DNA from 3 places in the Paenibacillus xylanilyticus genome. Region 2 is predicted to be linked to each of the others. Evidence: riboswitches for the same ligand, from Rfam matches in the RefSeq annotation. Region 2 holds a riboswitch; each other region holds the start of a gene.
What was found. A riboswitch is a leader RNA that binds a small molecule or an ion and turns the genes downstream of it on or off. The one in region 2 is predicted to bind thiamine pyrophosphate.

Region 1 (4,854 bases), 500 kb from region 2:
ATTCTGAATATTGCAGTTGCCATAACAATGGACGCCATCGGCTGCCGGTGCCTCGATCACTACATTTTTCAGTGTAGCTCCTGCCTCAAGACGAAAGATCGGTTTTTGGTTCTCGGCCTGACTGCCATCACCCAATGTGTTTGGGTCTGCGGCAACACTCTTTCCTTTGCCATCATAAGTCTCACCTGCTTTGACAATAATCGTCGTCTTCACAATCTCGGGAGCAGCAGACACGGGTAATGCACCAAATACAGAAGCGACCAGACCAGCAGAGAGCAGCAGCGATAACATTTTTCTCATACGTAAATCCTCCCTTATATGAATATATTGGTGTACAAGCCAGCTTGTCTTCCCGGATCCCTTAAGAGGTGCACCTCTGTTCTGGATCCTACCCTGATGCTACCAAAACAGGAGAGTAATGATAATAATCATTAGATTAGATATCCAATTGTCGGCATGATTCCTGCATTGTTCGCATTCTTTGTCGATCCATTCCGCAAGGAATGTGCTGATCTTAACTTTCGGTATGCTTCATTTAAAGTCTGTGAAGACTGCAGAATTCTAGCCAAAAATTAAAAAAAGACCACGTCATCTGTTTCCAGACAACATGATCTTAGGCATGAACTATTCATTTCCAACTTATTTGACTAAGCTCCGAACCGCTGACGATATCCGCACTTCCGGCATAGTTCCTCCACGGCTTCCCGCTTGGAAAAACCATACACCAGATTGTTTGCCCGCTCACCTTCGACAATCTCCGAGAAAGACTTCTCATGGACGTTACCGAGATTAATGACACCTTCACCATCAAGGCAGCACGGTACAACCGTTCCATCCACCAGTACGGCCGCCTGACTGCGCAGCGCATGACAGAAGCCTTTGCCGTCATCCTCTGGTGCATCCAGACTTGGCCACTGGAACTCGTGGTCCTGATTGAGATAGACATTCGGCGCAATTTTGACGCCGCTGCCTGGAACCACCTTTTCCTCAATGCGGAAATCCAGGTTGAACTCGCGTTCCAGTACCTCCAGTGTTTCCCGGTTCCGATTCATCTGGGCATTCGTGAAGTTATCCTGCGTCAGGTTCCAGAGCCGGAACGAGATGATTACATTGTGCTTCACGGCTTCCCTGGCAAAGGACAAAATATTGCTGAGGTATCCCTCACGGTCGGTCGATCCCTCGTGCCCGTCGAAGCTGTGCAGCGAGAAGTTCATTTGCCGCAATGCCGGTTTGCCAAGCAGTTTATGCTGGGTCTTGGGCAGCAATGTTCCGTTCGTTGTTATGTTTACCTTGAATCCCTTCTCGTGTGCGGAATCCAGTAACACATCAATTTTGGGGTGGAGTAACGGCTCCCCTTTTACATGCAAATAAATGTGTTTGGTATGTGGCTTAATCTGATCCAATATATTGTTGAAGACTTCAGGGTCAATGAATCCTTTGGCACGCTTGGTCTGCGGACAGAAGCTGCATGCCAGGTTACATATGCTTGTAATTTCAATATATACTTTCTTGAACGTTTTCAACTCGGGGTCCCCATTCTGCTTAGGAGGGAGAACAGTCCCACCCTCATTTGTAATCCGGCCCATATGTGCCATCCCCATTATATCGGGTTAGGAAGCCAAGGTAAATCCGCGAATGGTTTTAACGTTTAACTTTTGCCTCTAAGCCCTCTTTACATCTCGCAGGAATGTGATATATGCTGTGTACACAACTGCATATCTTGAACGATTGCACTAGGGGAGCCTTGCGGCTGAGACGAATGAATGTATTCGGACCCTTTGAACCTGATCTGGATCATACCAGCGGAGGGAAGTGGAGCGGACTTTCAGTTAACGGATTTTTTTCATATTCATATGAACATGAATGTCGGTTGAACTTAACAGGCCCACTCATTTCTCCGGAAATGGGCGGGCTTTTTCGCGTTTACTTACAACAGATCGCAAACAACGTGCATTTTCGTTCAGGCAGTTTTTATTCCAAGGGGGCTAAGGAACCAGATGAGCAACGATGTACAGATTGACAACATGACCTTTACTTTTCCGGATCAGAGACATTCCCCCGTGCTCTCCAATGTGTCGATGTGTGTAAAAAAGGGAGAATTCGTCTCGCTGATCGGCTCCAGCGGATCAGGCAAGAGTACACTCTTCAAGCTGCTGGCAGGCTTGCTTGAACCGACAGATGGCACGATCGAAATTGCTGGGGTGCCGCCAGGACAGCGACTCGGGCGGGTTGCCTACATGCCGCAGAAGGATTTGCTGTTATCCTGGCGGACGGTTATGGAGAACTGCCTGCTTCCTTCGGAGCTTGCCCTGAGGAAGCAGGACAAGGTGAAGCTGCGAGCTGACATTATGGCCGGACTCGACAGATTTGGCTTATCCGGCTATGAGCATGCCTACCCGGACGAACTGTCCGGCGGCATGAAGCAGCGGGTCGCCCTGCTGCGCACCTTGCTGACAGGAGGACAGCTCATGCTGCTGGACGAACCCTTTGGCGCGCTTGACGCCATGACCAAGCGGGAGATGCATCGCTGGCTGCTTGAATTGTGGGAAAACCTCGGTAAAACGGTGCTGTTCATCACGCATGATATAGAAGAAGCCCTGTTACTAAGTGACCGGATAGTCCTTCTCACTCCTGGCGGTCGGCAGCTGCTGGACATGAAGGTGCCTCTGCCCCGTCCGAGACATTCGGACATGGTCTACGATCCGGATCTGATACAGATGCGACAACGGTTGGAGGAACAACTACATGCGAAGCTTTAACGTCAGCAGATGGGTTGCCCGCTATGGCCTGTTCGCTGCGCTTCTCCTTTTGATGCTGGCTGGCTGGGAATGCATCGTTCGATTGGGCTGGGTTCCTTCTTTTATTATCCCTGCACCTACATCAATAGTAAGTTCTCTAGTTGAGCATCGGCGTCTGCTCCTCGGAACCCATCTACCTGCCACATTGATGGAGGTAGCAGTTGGCTTCGGCTTGTCCATCGTGGCTGGAGGCGCTCTGGCAGCGGGCATGCACCTCAGCCGTTCGATTGAAAAGGCGCTGTATCCCTTCATCGTAATCAGCCAGACGATTCCACTGATTGCCCTGTCTCCTGTGTTCATTCTGTGGTTTGGCTACACACTCTGGAGTAAAGTTGCTGTGGTGTTTCTGATCGCATTCTTTCCGATTGTGGTCAGCACCTATGATGGTCTCCGTCAAGGCGACCCGGATCAGCGCGAACTACTGATGACAATGGGAGCAAGCAAGTGGGATCTGTTCCGCAAGCTTCAGGTACCTCTTGCACTGCCCTCTTTCTTCTCAGGATTGAAGATGTCGGTGGTGTACTGCGTGGTCGGCGCAACCATTGGCGAATGGCTCGGAGGCAGCAAAGGTCTTGGTTATTTCAGCCGCAGAATGTCCAGCAGCATGAATACCGATGCAATGTTTGCCTCCATTCTGCTGTTATCCCTGCTGGGCATCGGTCTGTTCGTGCTTATTGCCTGGCTGGAGCGAATCCTTGGATTGAAGCGGAATGCAGACCATGCACGCAGAGGAAAGTCGATGAAAAGGCAATCGGCAATGAGATAACAAGTGCTGCTCCTTCCTGTCGATCTCTTTGAAACATATCAGCGATTGAAACCAAACAAAAAAGAACGAAACGAGGCCCATTTATCCATGAGAAAAAAGAAACTCATTCACATCCTGCTTCCTGCCCTCATCTGTTTATTGCTGATCGTCAGCGGTTGTGGCAATACGGGTGCGAACCCTTCACCGTCACATTCCGATCCCCAGGTACAGGGCACAGATTCAACAACAACCGGATCGTCGTCTGGTGACCACGATTCATTGTCCATCATGCTCGACTGGTATCCGAATGCAGTCCATTCCTTTATATATGCAGCACAGGAAAAGGGATATTTTGCAGACCAAGGGCTCGATGTGGACATTCAGATGCCTGCCGATACGAATGATGCGCTCAAACTTGTAGCCGCTGGCAAAGTGGATCTGGCGCTGAGCTATCAGCCGCAAATTTTGCTAGCCCGTGGAGAAGGCATTCCCGTAAGATCCATTGCCGCTGTCGTTCGGCATCCACTCGTTCATCTGCTGACGGAAACGGACGGGAAGGTGAACTCTCCCAAAGATCTTGAAGGACTGACGGTAGGGTATTCCTCCGTTCCCCTATATGAAGCCATGGTGCGTACGATGATGAGTCAGGATGGCGGCGATCCGGACCGCATGAATTTGGTGGATGTTGGATTTGATCTGATCCCTTCGCTGGCCTCCGGTCAGGCCGATGCGATCATGGGTGGTTTTATCAATCATGAACAGCTGATTCTCGAGAAAGAAGGTCATTCGGTCAAGTCTATTAACCCCGTCGATTACGGCGTGCCGGATTATTACGAACTCGTTCTTACAGCAAGCGACGAGGGAATTGAGGCGAAGAAGGATCAGCTCACCCGCTTCGTCAAAGCGATCCAGGAAGGTCAGAACTATGTGACCGAGCATCCGGATGAAGCATTGAACATCCTGCTCGCACACGAAAATGAGACGTCCCCGCTGGATCGGGAAATTGAAACAAAGAGCCTGGACATTCTGCTTCCGCTCATGACTGAAGAAGGTATCCCGTTTGGCTGGCAGGAGTCTTCCTCCTGGGAAAACGTGCGGAAGTGGCTGGTACAACGTAAATTGATTCCGGATTCGGTACAGGCCGAGGATGCGTTTATCAACTTGCAGGATAAGTAAAAAGTACAGTTGCAGCTATAAAAATAATGGCTTATCAGGAGGGAATTTCAAATGTCATATCTGGCACGAGTTCGTTCTCAAAATCCACTGGTTCACAATATCACCAACCTCGTGGTTGCTCCCTTTACGGCCAAC
Region 2 (4,854 bases):
TTGGGTGGCGTATGTGCTGATACTTCCCCGGCCAGCAGCACGTTGTCTTCAATGGTACGCCAAGGAAAGAGAGCGGGCTGCTGCGGCATATAGCTGATTTTACCCCGCTGCCCGGTAACGTTCTGTCCGTTCATGAGAACCTGGCCGGTTTGGGGTTTCAATAATCCGCCAATGATATGGAACAACGTACTCTTGCCGCATCCGGATGGCCCAACGATCGCTACGAATTCGCCCTGTTCTACGGTCAGGGATAATCCGTTCAGGACAGACAGCTTGTTCCGTCGTTCACGGAAGGAAGCGTGGACGTCCTGAACTTCCAGTGCAGGCAGGCTCTGCTTACCCGAATCGGAGGTAGCGGTGGAAGCAGTGCGGAGTGATTCTTCTCGAGTTGAAATTCCAGTGCTTCCGCCTGGTGCAGGTGGTGCCTGTTCGTTATATTTGAGTGTCATCTCACATTCACTTCCTAACCTTGTATAGTGCTTTTGCTGCGAATCAGCGCTTCTGTGGTCGCCAGCGAACGAGCAGCTTCTCCAGCAGGGCAATAAACAGGAAGAGCAGCAGGCTGAGCGCGACAATAATCATGATCGCAACGAATAGACGATCTGTCCGGTAAGCGGACTTCTGAAGCATCATGTAATACCCGATCCCTTTGTCGGCTCCGATCCATTCAGCAATAATGGCACCCATAACGCTGTAAGTCGCGGCAATCTTGACACCAGAGAAGATGGAAGGCAGTGCGTGCGGGAGCTCCAGCTTCCAGAAAATTGGGCCGCGTCTCGCTCCCGCCATGCGCATGTAATTCATCATGGCGGCATCCGTACGTGTCAAACCATCCATGGCTGCGACAGCAACGGGAAAGAAGCAGACCAGGATGATGGTAATCAACTTGGGCAGCAGTCCGAATCCGAACCAGATCAGCAGGAGCGGAGCGAGCGCAATTGTCGGTATATTTTGACTAAGAATAAGTAAAGGATACAGGGCAGATTTCAGAAAAGGAATCAGATGCAGTACCATGGCGATCAGCAGCCCAACCAGCGTACCGGCCGCGAAGCCAATTAACGTGAGTTGAATGGTCGCCCATGCATGCATGCCCAGACGATCTGCTTGGGAGGCTGCTTCCTGTGCGATGTCGGAAGGTGCGGGCAGCATCCATTTCTCAATATGAAACAGGGACACGGCACCCTGCCATAGGGCTATAAAGAGAATAACCGCCACAATGGGCGGCCATACACTTTTGAAGTACGTATGCATTAGCGATATTTCTCCGTCAGGGTATCCATGCTGAAGCCGTTCGGGCTATGGGCGATTTTGATCTGGGAGATGATGCTTGGACTGCCAGCCTCCACGAGCACCTCATGCATTTTACGGACAACTTCCAGCAGTTCCTCCAGCTCACCTTCCATTGTGGTATCGAGCGGATTAACCTGATATTTCAAGCCGGATTGCTGGATCACTTCGATCGCCCGATCTACATACGGATACGAATTTTCGCCATTCGGCGTTTTGGGAATCACTTGAATGCTAAGCAGTGTACTTGCCATGAGAGATCACGGCTCCTTTCGAGATGAGTAAGTAGAACATCGTGAATGTACACTTGACCACTTCGATTGCAGCACCCTCTTCCGATCGCTGTTATCACCGGATTTCTTGATTCCATTTTTAATGGGGAAATCCGGCGATAAAGGCGACCACTTTGTTTCTACAGATGGGTTCAGCACTCTTCGTTCCGGTGTACATAAAAGTCGACTTATACAGTTATATTTTATTGGGGTAAAAAATCGTTCGTATACGCTTGGGATACATCGATCTGCTCATCAAGCAGTTTTTTGCTGAACATCCAGTCCGTGTAGTTCTGCCACACTTCCTGTTTTTGCTCACCCCAGCGCGGAGCGTCATCCTTGTATTTCGGGCTCAGCCATTTCTGACTTGCCACCACAAGGTCCTTATCGAGATCAGGTACAGCCTTGATTAAAATGTCCGCAGCTTCTTCGGGATGATCAATCGCATATTGATACCCTTCAGAAGTAGCCTTCATAAATGCCTTCACCAGTTCGGGGTCGTTCTGAATGGTCTGCTCGTTCGTCACGAGTACAGGCGTGTAATAGTCCAGCGCATCGGAATAATCCTTCACATACAGCATGTCGAGGGGTTCTCCGCGCAGCTCGGCTTCAATGCCGGTCCATGCATAGAAGATCCATGCAAAATCAATGTCCCGTTTCACTGCGGTAAAAAAGTCGGCGTCGCCCATATTAATATTTTTTACTTTGGACACATCGGCGCCTTCGCCTTCCATAATGGATTGCATAACCGCTTCTTCAACGGGTGATCCCCAGCCGCCATAGGATTTGCCTTCGAAATCCTTGGGTGATTTGATTTTTCGATCCACCGGAGCGGCGAATCCAGACGTATTATGCTGAATGACAGCTGCAATGGAGACGAGCGGAACGTCCTGTGTGCGGGCCTGTGTTACGCTCTCCTGATAACTTACCCCAAAAGGAACCTCGTTTGAGGCTACCATCGTATCCGCACCGCCAGCTCCCGGCTGTACAATCTCGACATTCAAACCTTCTGCCTGGTAAAACCCTTGATCCACGGCGGCATAAAGGCCGGTGTGGTTCGTATTGGGTGTCCAGTCGAGCACGACCTTAACATCCTTCAATGCTGCGCTGTCACCTTCGCTGCTGTTTTCAGTGGTGCTGCTGCCATTCTGTCCTGCAGGTGCTGCTTCCTTGCTGCCGCATGCAGCTACGGTGACCAGTGTCATACACAAGAGCAGGAGTCCAATCATTTTACGCCATCTCATCTTGTTTTTTTCTCTCCTTCATATGGTCCGGCCAGTGGCGCGGGGTACTCCTTGGCTTCATATCCAAGCATGGTGCATAAATCCTTCGATTTATACCAGCTATGATCCGGATGACGTACTTTTTGTGTCAAAAAGATACCATCAAAAAAAGCGCCCCGTAATCCGGGACGCGTGCAGGCGTTAGAGAGGTGGCTGCAGCACATGGCTGGGCCAATTCGATATACTCCGATTCCTACGCTGGCATGATCCAGATCAGGTCTAAGGGTTAGTATCTTGATGGGATACACTCTCAGCCGGCCAATTCCGACTCCCCTGGGAAACTATGAAGTTACGGGCATTACTAGGTGTAATTATAGGCCAGAGGCCGGAATGTGTCCAGTCAGGAACTGGAGGAATAGCCAAGGGAGGATTGCTTTGGGGAATGTACCTTATATCAGGAAGGATACGCGGATCGGAATCGATATTTGTTTGAAGGCAGAGGGGTACAGGTTATTTCTGGTATGAAATATCCCTTATGCGATATATGGTTTAGCGCTGGAAAAACTCAATCCATTCCTTTTCTGGTCCATAGATGAAGAAATATCGATAGCCGTTGGGCAGCGTAATGATCTCCCCGTCGATAAACTCTGCCTCCGTAGCCTGGATACGCTTATATTCCGCATCAAGGTCCTCTACGTGGATGGCAAAATGGTGCACCGTTCCTTCGGAAGGCAGTTTATCACTGTATCCCTGAATCAATTCAATCTCCGTTTCATCACTACCATTGAAGCCAAGGAAAGCGAGTTGAATGACACCGTTCGTGTGAGTTACCCGGTCTTTCAATTCGAGTCCTACAATCTCCGTATAGAAACGCAGTGTTGTCTCCAGATCACGTACAGCAATACCGATATGGTCAATACGCTTTTGAAAACCCATCATGAAAACCTCCCAAGTTCAGAAAATTGTTTCTTACATATTAAGGGATATGATAGATTCCTAATTCCGAGTTGTCAAATGAGATTTAAATCAAATTCACAGAATGTTCACTTATGTGGAGATATTCGCGATCTTTATAATTGGCAGAGTAAACAGAGAGGATGAGAGAGAGTTGCCAACTACGAAGAAAGAGCATATTTATTTTGGCTTGATGATGTGTACAGGAATGGTCATCGTGATGATGTCCTTCAACCTGATTTACAACGGATTAATCGGTAAATTATCCCCGCTTGAATTACTGTTTCAGTTCGTTTTGTGTTTTGCCGTTGCTTTCCTGGTGGAATCCTTTATTGTCGGCCCAGTAGCCCAGAAAGCTGCCTTTTCACTGCCGTTTGACAAGTCCAACAAGCTTCTCGGTATTGTGGCCATGTCTTGCTGCATGGTTGTTGGCATGGTTTTGATCATGTCCTTATACGGTATGGCTACATCTTATTTTGCGGATCAATTGATGGGGAAACCGCTGCTCGAAACCTATCTTCACACCATTGCTCGTAACTTTAGTCTGGCCCTTCCGCTGCAGCTTTTCATTATTGGGCCCCTTATTCGTTACGTATTCCGCACATTTATTAAAGGGAAAGAAGTAGTGGCTCCCTTGATCAACAACGAGGCTTAGTAAACCTTCTGAATTTAATTTATAAATGAATGCTGATATTTTTCACTCCAAAAATGAAATAACCTGCCGCAAACTATTTCCTGGGCAATCATGATGTAGACCATTGGACCACATGAGTTTCAGTCTACATTACAATTATTGAAGCAAAAATGGCTCCAAAGCATACGCTTCGGAGCCACTTTTCATTATAGCTAAATTGGTGAATCCAAAATTTAATACGAACGCAAGACGGTAATCAAACGGAAGCTGCACGTTGTCTGTTCTGCCACTGATAAGCAACCAAGCTGATTACAAGCAGACCCCCAGCAAATAGTGCAAGCATCCATGTGGATTGATTAACGTCCAGATGATCCAGACTCCAACCGGTAAGCAGAGGCAGAATGGCGCCGCCGACTCCGCCAGATGCAATCAGGATACTGGGCGTAGACTCTTCTGTTCCTGGCAGCATTTTGCTGGCAAAAAC
Region 3 (4,854 bases), 500 kb from region 2:
TGGTGATCCACCTGTAACCCTTTTTTCGCCAGTTCCCGCCTGCCTTCACGTTGGTTCACTCCATCCTTTTGAAGTTATTTCCATTAAAGACGTTTTGAACAAGAAAAAGTTACTGTACCGCCAAAAAAATGTCCGTCCCTTCTCTTCATCTGACATCCAGCATCGCCGGGTAATAAGGGAATTCCCAGCCTAACATGTAACCTATAGTAAGGGTTGTTATAAAATACAACACAAAATACAGATCCGCCCGGGAATACCCGGTCTGGATGTAATACGTCCGGCTCGCGCCGTCTGCGAATCCTTTTGCCTCCATGGCGATGGCCATGCGCTCTGCCCGCCGGATGCTCTGCGCCAGCAGGGGAATCGCATACCGCTTCAAGGTTCCATAGACGTTCCAGTATGAAACACGCTGCTGCGTACCGCGGATGCGAATGGCATAACGCAGCGTCTGGAATTCGTCCAGCAGAATGGGAATCATGCGCATGGCGGCCAAAAAGCTATAGGCATACTTGGGCGGAAGACGCCACTCCTGCATCAGCGAGTAGAATAGATGAACCGGACGTGTGGTCAGGCCAAACAACAATCCCGCAGCCGCCATGCTCAGGGAACGAAACCCCAGGTGCAGCCCGCGATAGAAGCTCTCCTCCGTGATATGTATCAGTCCATATTTGTACCACGTCGTCTCGCCTTTACCAAACATCATCATGCCTGTGGAGGTGGAGATAAAGATCAATATAAAAGGCGACGCATAGAGCAGCAGCCGATGCCAAGGATGACCCGCCCAGCATAGTAACAGAAGCATGACAACCGCTACATTGATCATGACGTTCAGATTGTGAATAAGAATAACCAGGATAAACATCAGGGTCAGGAAAATAACTTTAAGGCCCGGATTCACGGCGTGCAGCCAGGTTTCACGATGAGGAAACGATAGCTGCATGCGTAACCCTCCCCTCTTCTACAGTCCACACTTTCGTACAATATCGGTTCACGATCTCCTGATCATGTGTCACCATGACCACGGCCGTCCCCGCGCGACGCAGGCGCTCCAGTTGTCCCAGCATGGCAAACGTATTACGTGCATCCTGTCCGAATGTGGGCTCATCCAGCAGCAATATCCGCTGTCTGCGAACCATAGCAGAAGCTACACTGAGACGGCGTTTCTGTCCCATCGACAATTGATACGGGTGCCTCCCAGACAGCTCACTGAGTCCAAATTGCTCCAGCATTTCAATGCTTCTGGCCCGTCGCTCTTCCGCAGTAAGTTCTCCCCCGAGTAAGGAAAATTCCACCTCATCCAGAACCGAATTCGTAACGAATTGAAATTCCGGATTCTGAAACACGAATGCAATGCGGTCAGCCAGCTCTCTGATCCTGCCGGGCCGTTGTCCTTCAACACGATAATGTCCCGTCGTCTTCAGGATATTCATCAGGGAAAGCAATAATGAACTTTTTCCAGCGCCATTAGCTCCAACGATTCCTACCCAATCCCCGTGAAATACGTCAGCGTGATCGATCTGTACAACCGGATTCTTCCCTCGCAGCCCTGTGAATTGCCTCAATTCGAGTGCCGGATGGTATACACCTGATTCCCTGGAATCATCTTCTTCGACTTCTGTGCGACTGCCAGATCCGGACGTCATATGCTTAAAGGCTTCTTGAGAATCCTGTCGCTTCGCTTCAACCTTCCGAGCTCCACGTTCCTCCCATACTCCCGGATACCAGATGCCATACTCCTTAAGCATATCCCTCTCGTTCGCAAAGACCTGTTCCGCCTGTCCGTCGGCCACAATCTTCCCTTCGGGTGATAGCACGATGATTCGGTCAACCACGTCCACCACCTCATTGATTTTGTGTTCCACGATAATGAGTGTCTTATCTTGTGCGACCTGCTTCACCGTATCCCATACCTGCGTGGTTCCCTCATCATCGAGCAGTGCTGTTGGTTCATCCAGAAACAGGACATCCGGCTCCATGGCAAGAATAGAGGCAATCGCAAGGCGCTGCTTCATCCCCTGGGACATCGATTGAATCCATGCACGATTATGTTCAAAAGAAAGGCCAACGAGCTCCATATAATGTTGAATCAGCTCAGGCATCTGGTCCCTTGGGATATTCCGATTTTCAAGCACAAAAGCAATCTCTTCATCTGTATAGGACATACAAAATTGGGTATCCGGGTCCTGGAATACAATGCCTGGCTGAATCGGCACCTGAATCTCATCACATTTCATCGGGATTTCCACGGAACGCGGAATAAGACCGCTCAATATTTGCAGCAGCGTGGACTTGCCTGAACCACTTGGACCGAGCAGCAGCACTTTTTCCCCTTTACGCACGGAGAGAGACAAGCCCTGGAATACCAGGTCCTGCTCTCCCGGGAACTTGCACCTTAGATTGGTAATGCCTACCGCCTGCACACTCCCTTCTCCGTTCATTTAGTCCAGTGCCTCATAATCCTGCTTGGAGACCGGTCTCAATGACCGGGTCACGCCTGTGAGTTCAAGTGCTTTCGCAAGATAATAAGCAAATACACCAGCAATCAGAATGCTTCCAATGAAGCGGAAGCCGATAAACAATGTGTAATTCCACGCCGATAACGAGTCAATGTATCCATACTGGTAATCGAGCAAAAGCGAAGCTGCTGCTGCCCCAATAGCTGCAAGGCAGGTGACGAACAGATTCGTTTTGCGGTACAGGAATGCGGCGAAGAAGATCTCTGCGCCCAGCCCCTGCAACAGACCGTATACCAAGGTGGACATCCCCCATTCACTCCCGAGAAAAGCACTGACGGTCGAGGCTGCTACTTCAGCAAGAATGGCCACCCCCGGCTTGCGAATGATAACATAGGCGAACGTACCTGCCATAAACCACATGCCATAGATCATCTGCTCCGCATGTACGCCGAAAGGCTTCATCAGATCATACGTCGGTCCCCATATCTTGTAGATGACCCCGAATACAACCGCGATCACGATCGTCACCAAAATATCAGTTAACTTCAATTTGTTGCTGCGCACTGTTGTTGACATGTCCTCTACTTCCTTTCTCTGCTTCCCATAAGGTTATGAAATGAAAATAAAAAAAGCCTCCCCGGTTCCGGGGAAGCCTTACGCACAGTGTCACAACCCATGATCGAAGTAACTTAGAATAAAATGAAATCCGGTCAACTCACGAGGCAAGCCTGCTTCCGCTCGCATTCCGAGATTAACCGTTCCCATTTTCATTCCCCAAATTACTTATCATGAGTTCATGTTCTCTACGCTGGCATTACCCAGATCAGATATACGGTCAGCGGCATAAGGCCCCAATCTCAGCCCAACTTCATTGAGCTCCCGGTTCACTTTATTTCATTGCTACTAATGTACACTACATGGGTATTTATGGCAATAACTTATACGTCCAACAAGGTTTCACACTGGAGAAATCCGTTTAAAGAAAGGATGCCAATTCCATTAATATGAAACATTTAGGAGATATTAGCCGTCTATATACGGGAAAGGGGATTGATGATATGAATACAACCAACACAACCTGGCAGCAAAAAAAATGGAAATGGATCCTTGCCGCTTCGATCATGACCGCAGGAACGGCACCTGCACTAATGTCATCCCATGTAGTGGAAGCGGCAGCGATACACCAGCCTGCAGCCTATATTAACAATGTTCCTGCCGAATATGATGTGGTTATTCGCCAGGGAGTTACGTATGTGGCGCTCACGGAACTGAAATTTCTGGGTGACTATACTTTCGGGTACAACAACAAAACGAAACAAATTAGCATTAGTACAGGAAGCGACAAGTATGTACTTACTCCTAACAGTAAAACCATCAAGAAAAACGGCCAGGCTGCGGCGCTGTCCTCTGCTCCGATTCTGGTAAATGGCAAAGCCATGCTCCCACTTCGTGCAATCGGTGAAACCTTCGGTGCAGAAGTTCGATGGAATCAGGCTGCCAAGGAAGCTTATATCTATACGCCAGATGCATCGATTATTGAGGAGTACAAAAGTGCTGACCTGACGATTGCACGTGAGGCTGCGCTTCGTTTTCCACGTTTTTCGGATTTAAAACAGGCACGCCTGGACATCCGTAATCCACTTGGTCCTGTCGACTCATCGATGACTTACATTTTTGAAAAAGGACAGAAGGACCGCTTTTTCATCAACGAAAATAATGATCTCATCAGTTACTACGAAATCAAAAATGGAACTGCCCTGCTGAAATGGCAGGCCAACGTGAGCAGTGCAGCCGGAACAATCGGAGATCTATTCTTCATCAAAAACAAAGCTGTAGCAGAAGCAGGGAAGCGACCATCGGTAGCAGGCCAAACTCTTGTATCATTTAAATACTCTCAAATGCTGGAAGAGACTTCCTATGAGGTCATGAACAAGTCCGGCTCCATTGATTCGGGTTCCATTGCCCCGGAAAAAGACAAAATCATCGTTGCTGTTCCAGAAGAAAACGAATGACTACTGAGAGATAGCAGAGAATGCAGCATTTTTCAAAATCTCTTCATCTAGTTTTATGGCAAACGCAAAAAGGCATCCTTGAGGGTGCCTTTTTGCGTTTACTATAAAGAGGAATTCTGAACATGAACCTACTGTATCCTCTTTATCTTCTGGTTGACATGCTATCCTCAATATTGCGTATTCCCCGATTGACTTGTTTTACCCGATGCGAATCCCTTGAACAGGGTAGGCACTTTGGAATAACGGGTATTCGTTATTTTGCCAACTGTGGAGCTGCTGTCTGTTCGCAGAATGGAATCCTTCACATTGGAAATGTTGGAGCTGTCCACGTTCATGGTGACCGCGTAAGAGGTTCCTCCATTTTGACGTACCAGCTTACCGATATC

Region 1: it holds a riboswitch for thiamine pyrophosphate, as region 2 does, so the genes downstream of both, F4V51_RS04345 (ABC transporter ATP-binding protein) here and F4V51_RS02210 (ABC transporter substrate-binding protein) in region 2, are expected to answer to the same signal.
Region 3: it holds a riboswitch for thiamine pyrophosphate, as region 2 does, so the genes downstream of both, F4V51_RS04365 (ECF transporter S component) here and F4V51_RS02210 (ABC transporter substrate-binding protein) in region 2, are expected to answer to the same signal.

The regions. Positions count from the first base shown of each region.
Region 1 covers NZ_CP044310.1:953,858-958,711, reverse strand. Annotated here, with positions in the region: gene F4V51_RS04355 (pectate lyase) at 1-300, opposite strand, end outside; gene F4V51_RS04350 (radical SAM/SPASM domain-containing protein) at 648-1,523, opposite strand; TPP riboswitch at 1,726-1,828, shown strand; gene F4V51_RS04345 (ABC transporter ATP-binding protein) at 1,998-2,759, shown strand; gene F4V51_RS04340 (ABC transporter permease) at 2,746-3,564, shown strand; gene F4V51_RS04335 (ABC transporter substrate-binding protein) at 3,652-4,719, shown strand; gene thiM (hydroxyethylthiazole kinase) at 4,771-4,854, shown strand, end outside.
Region 2 covers NZ_CP044310.1:454,146-458,999, forward strand. Annotated here, with positions in the region: gene F4V51_RS02195 (ABC transporter ATP-binding protein) at 1-449, opposite strand, end outside; gene F4V51_RS02200 (ABC transporter permease) at 493-1,251, opposite strand; gene F4V51_RS02205 (MTH1187 family thiamine-binding protein) at 1,251-1,541, opposite strand; gene F4V51_RS02210 (ABC transporter substrate-binding protein) at 1,763-2,803, opposite strand; TPP riboswitch at 3,015-3,127, opposite strand; gene F4V51_RS02215 (VOC family protein) at 3,332-3,718, opposite strand; gene F4V51_RS02220 (DUF2798 domain-containing protein) at 3,891-4,391, shown strand; gene F4V51_RS02225 (MFS transporter) at 4,627-4,854, opposite strand, start outside.
Region 3 covers NZ_CP044310.1:958,862-963,715, reverse strand. Annotated here, with positions in the region: gene F4V51_RS04380 (outer membrane protein assembly factor BamB family protein) at 1-49, opposite strand, end outside; gene F4V51_RS04375 (energy-coupling factor transporter transmembrane component T family protein) at 146-940, opposite strand; gene F4V51_RS04370 (ABC transporter ATP-binding protein) at 915-2,438, opposite strand; gene F4V51_RS04365 (ECF transporter S component) at 2,439-3,032, opposite strand; TPP riboswitch at 3,240-3,350, opposite strand; gene F4V51_RS04360 (copper amine oxidase N-terminal domain-containing protein) at 3,515-4,468, shown strand; gene F4V51_RS04355 (pectate lyase) at 4,636-4,854, opposite strand, start outside.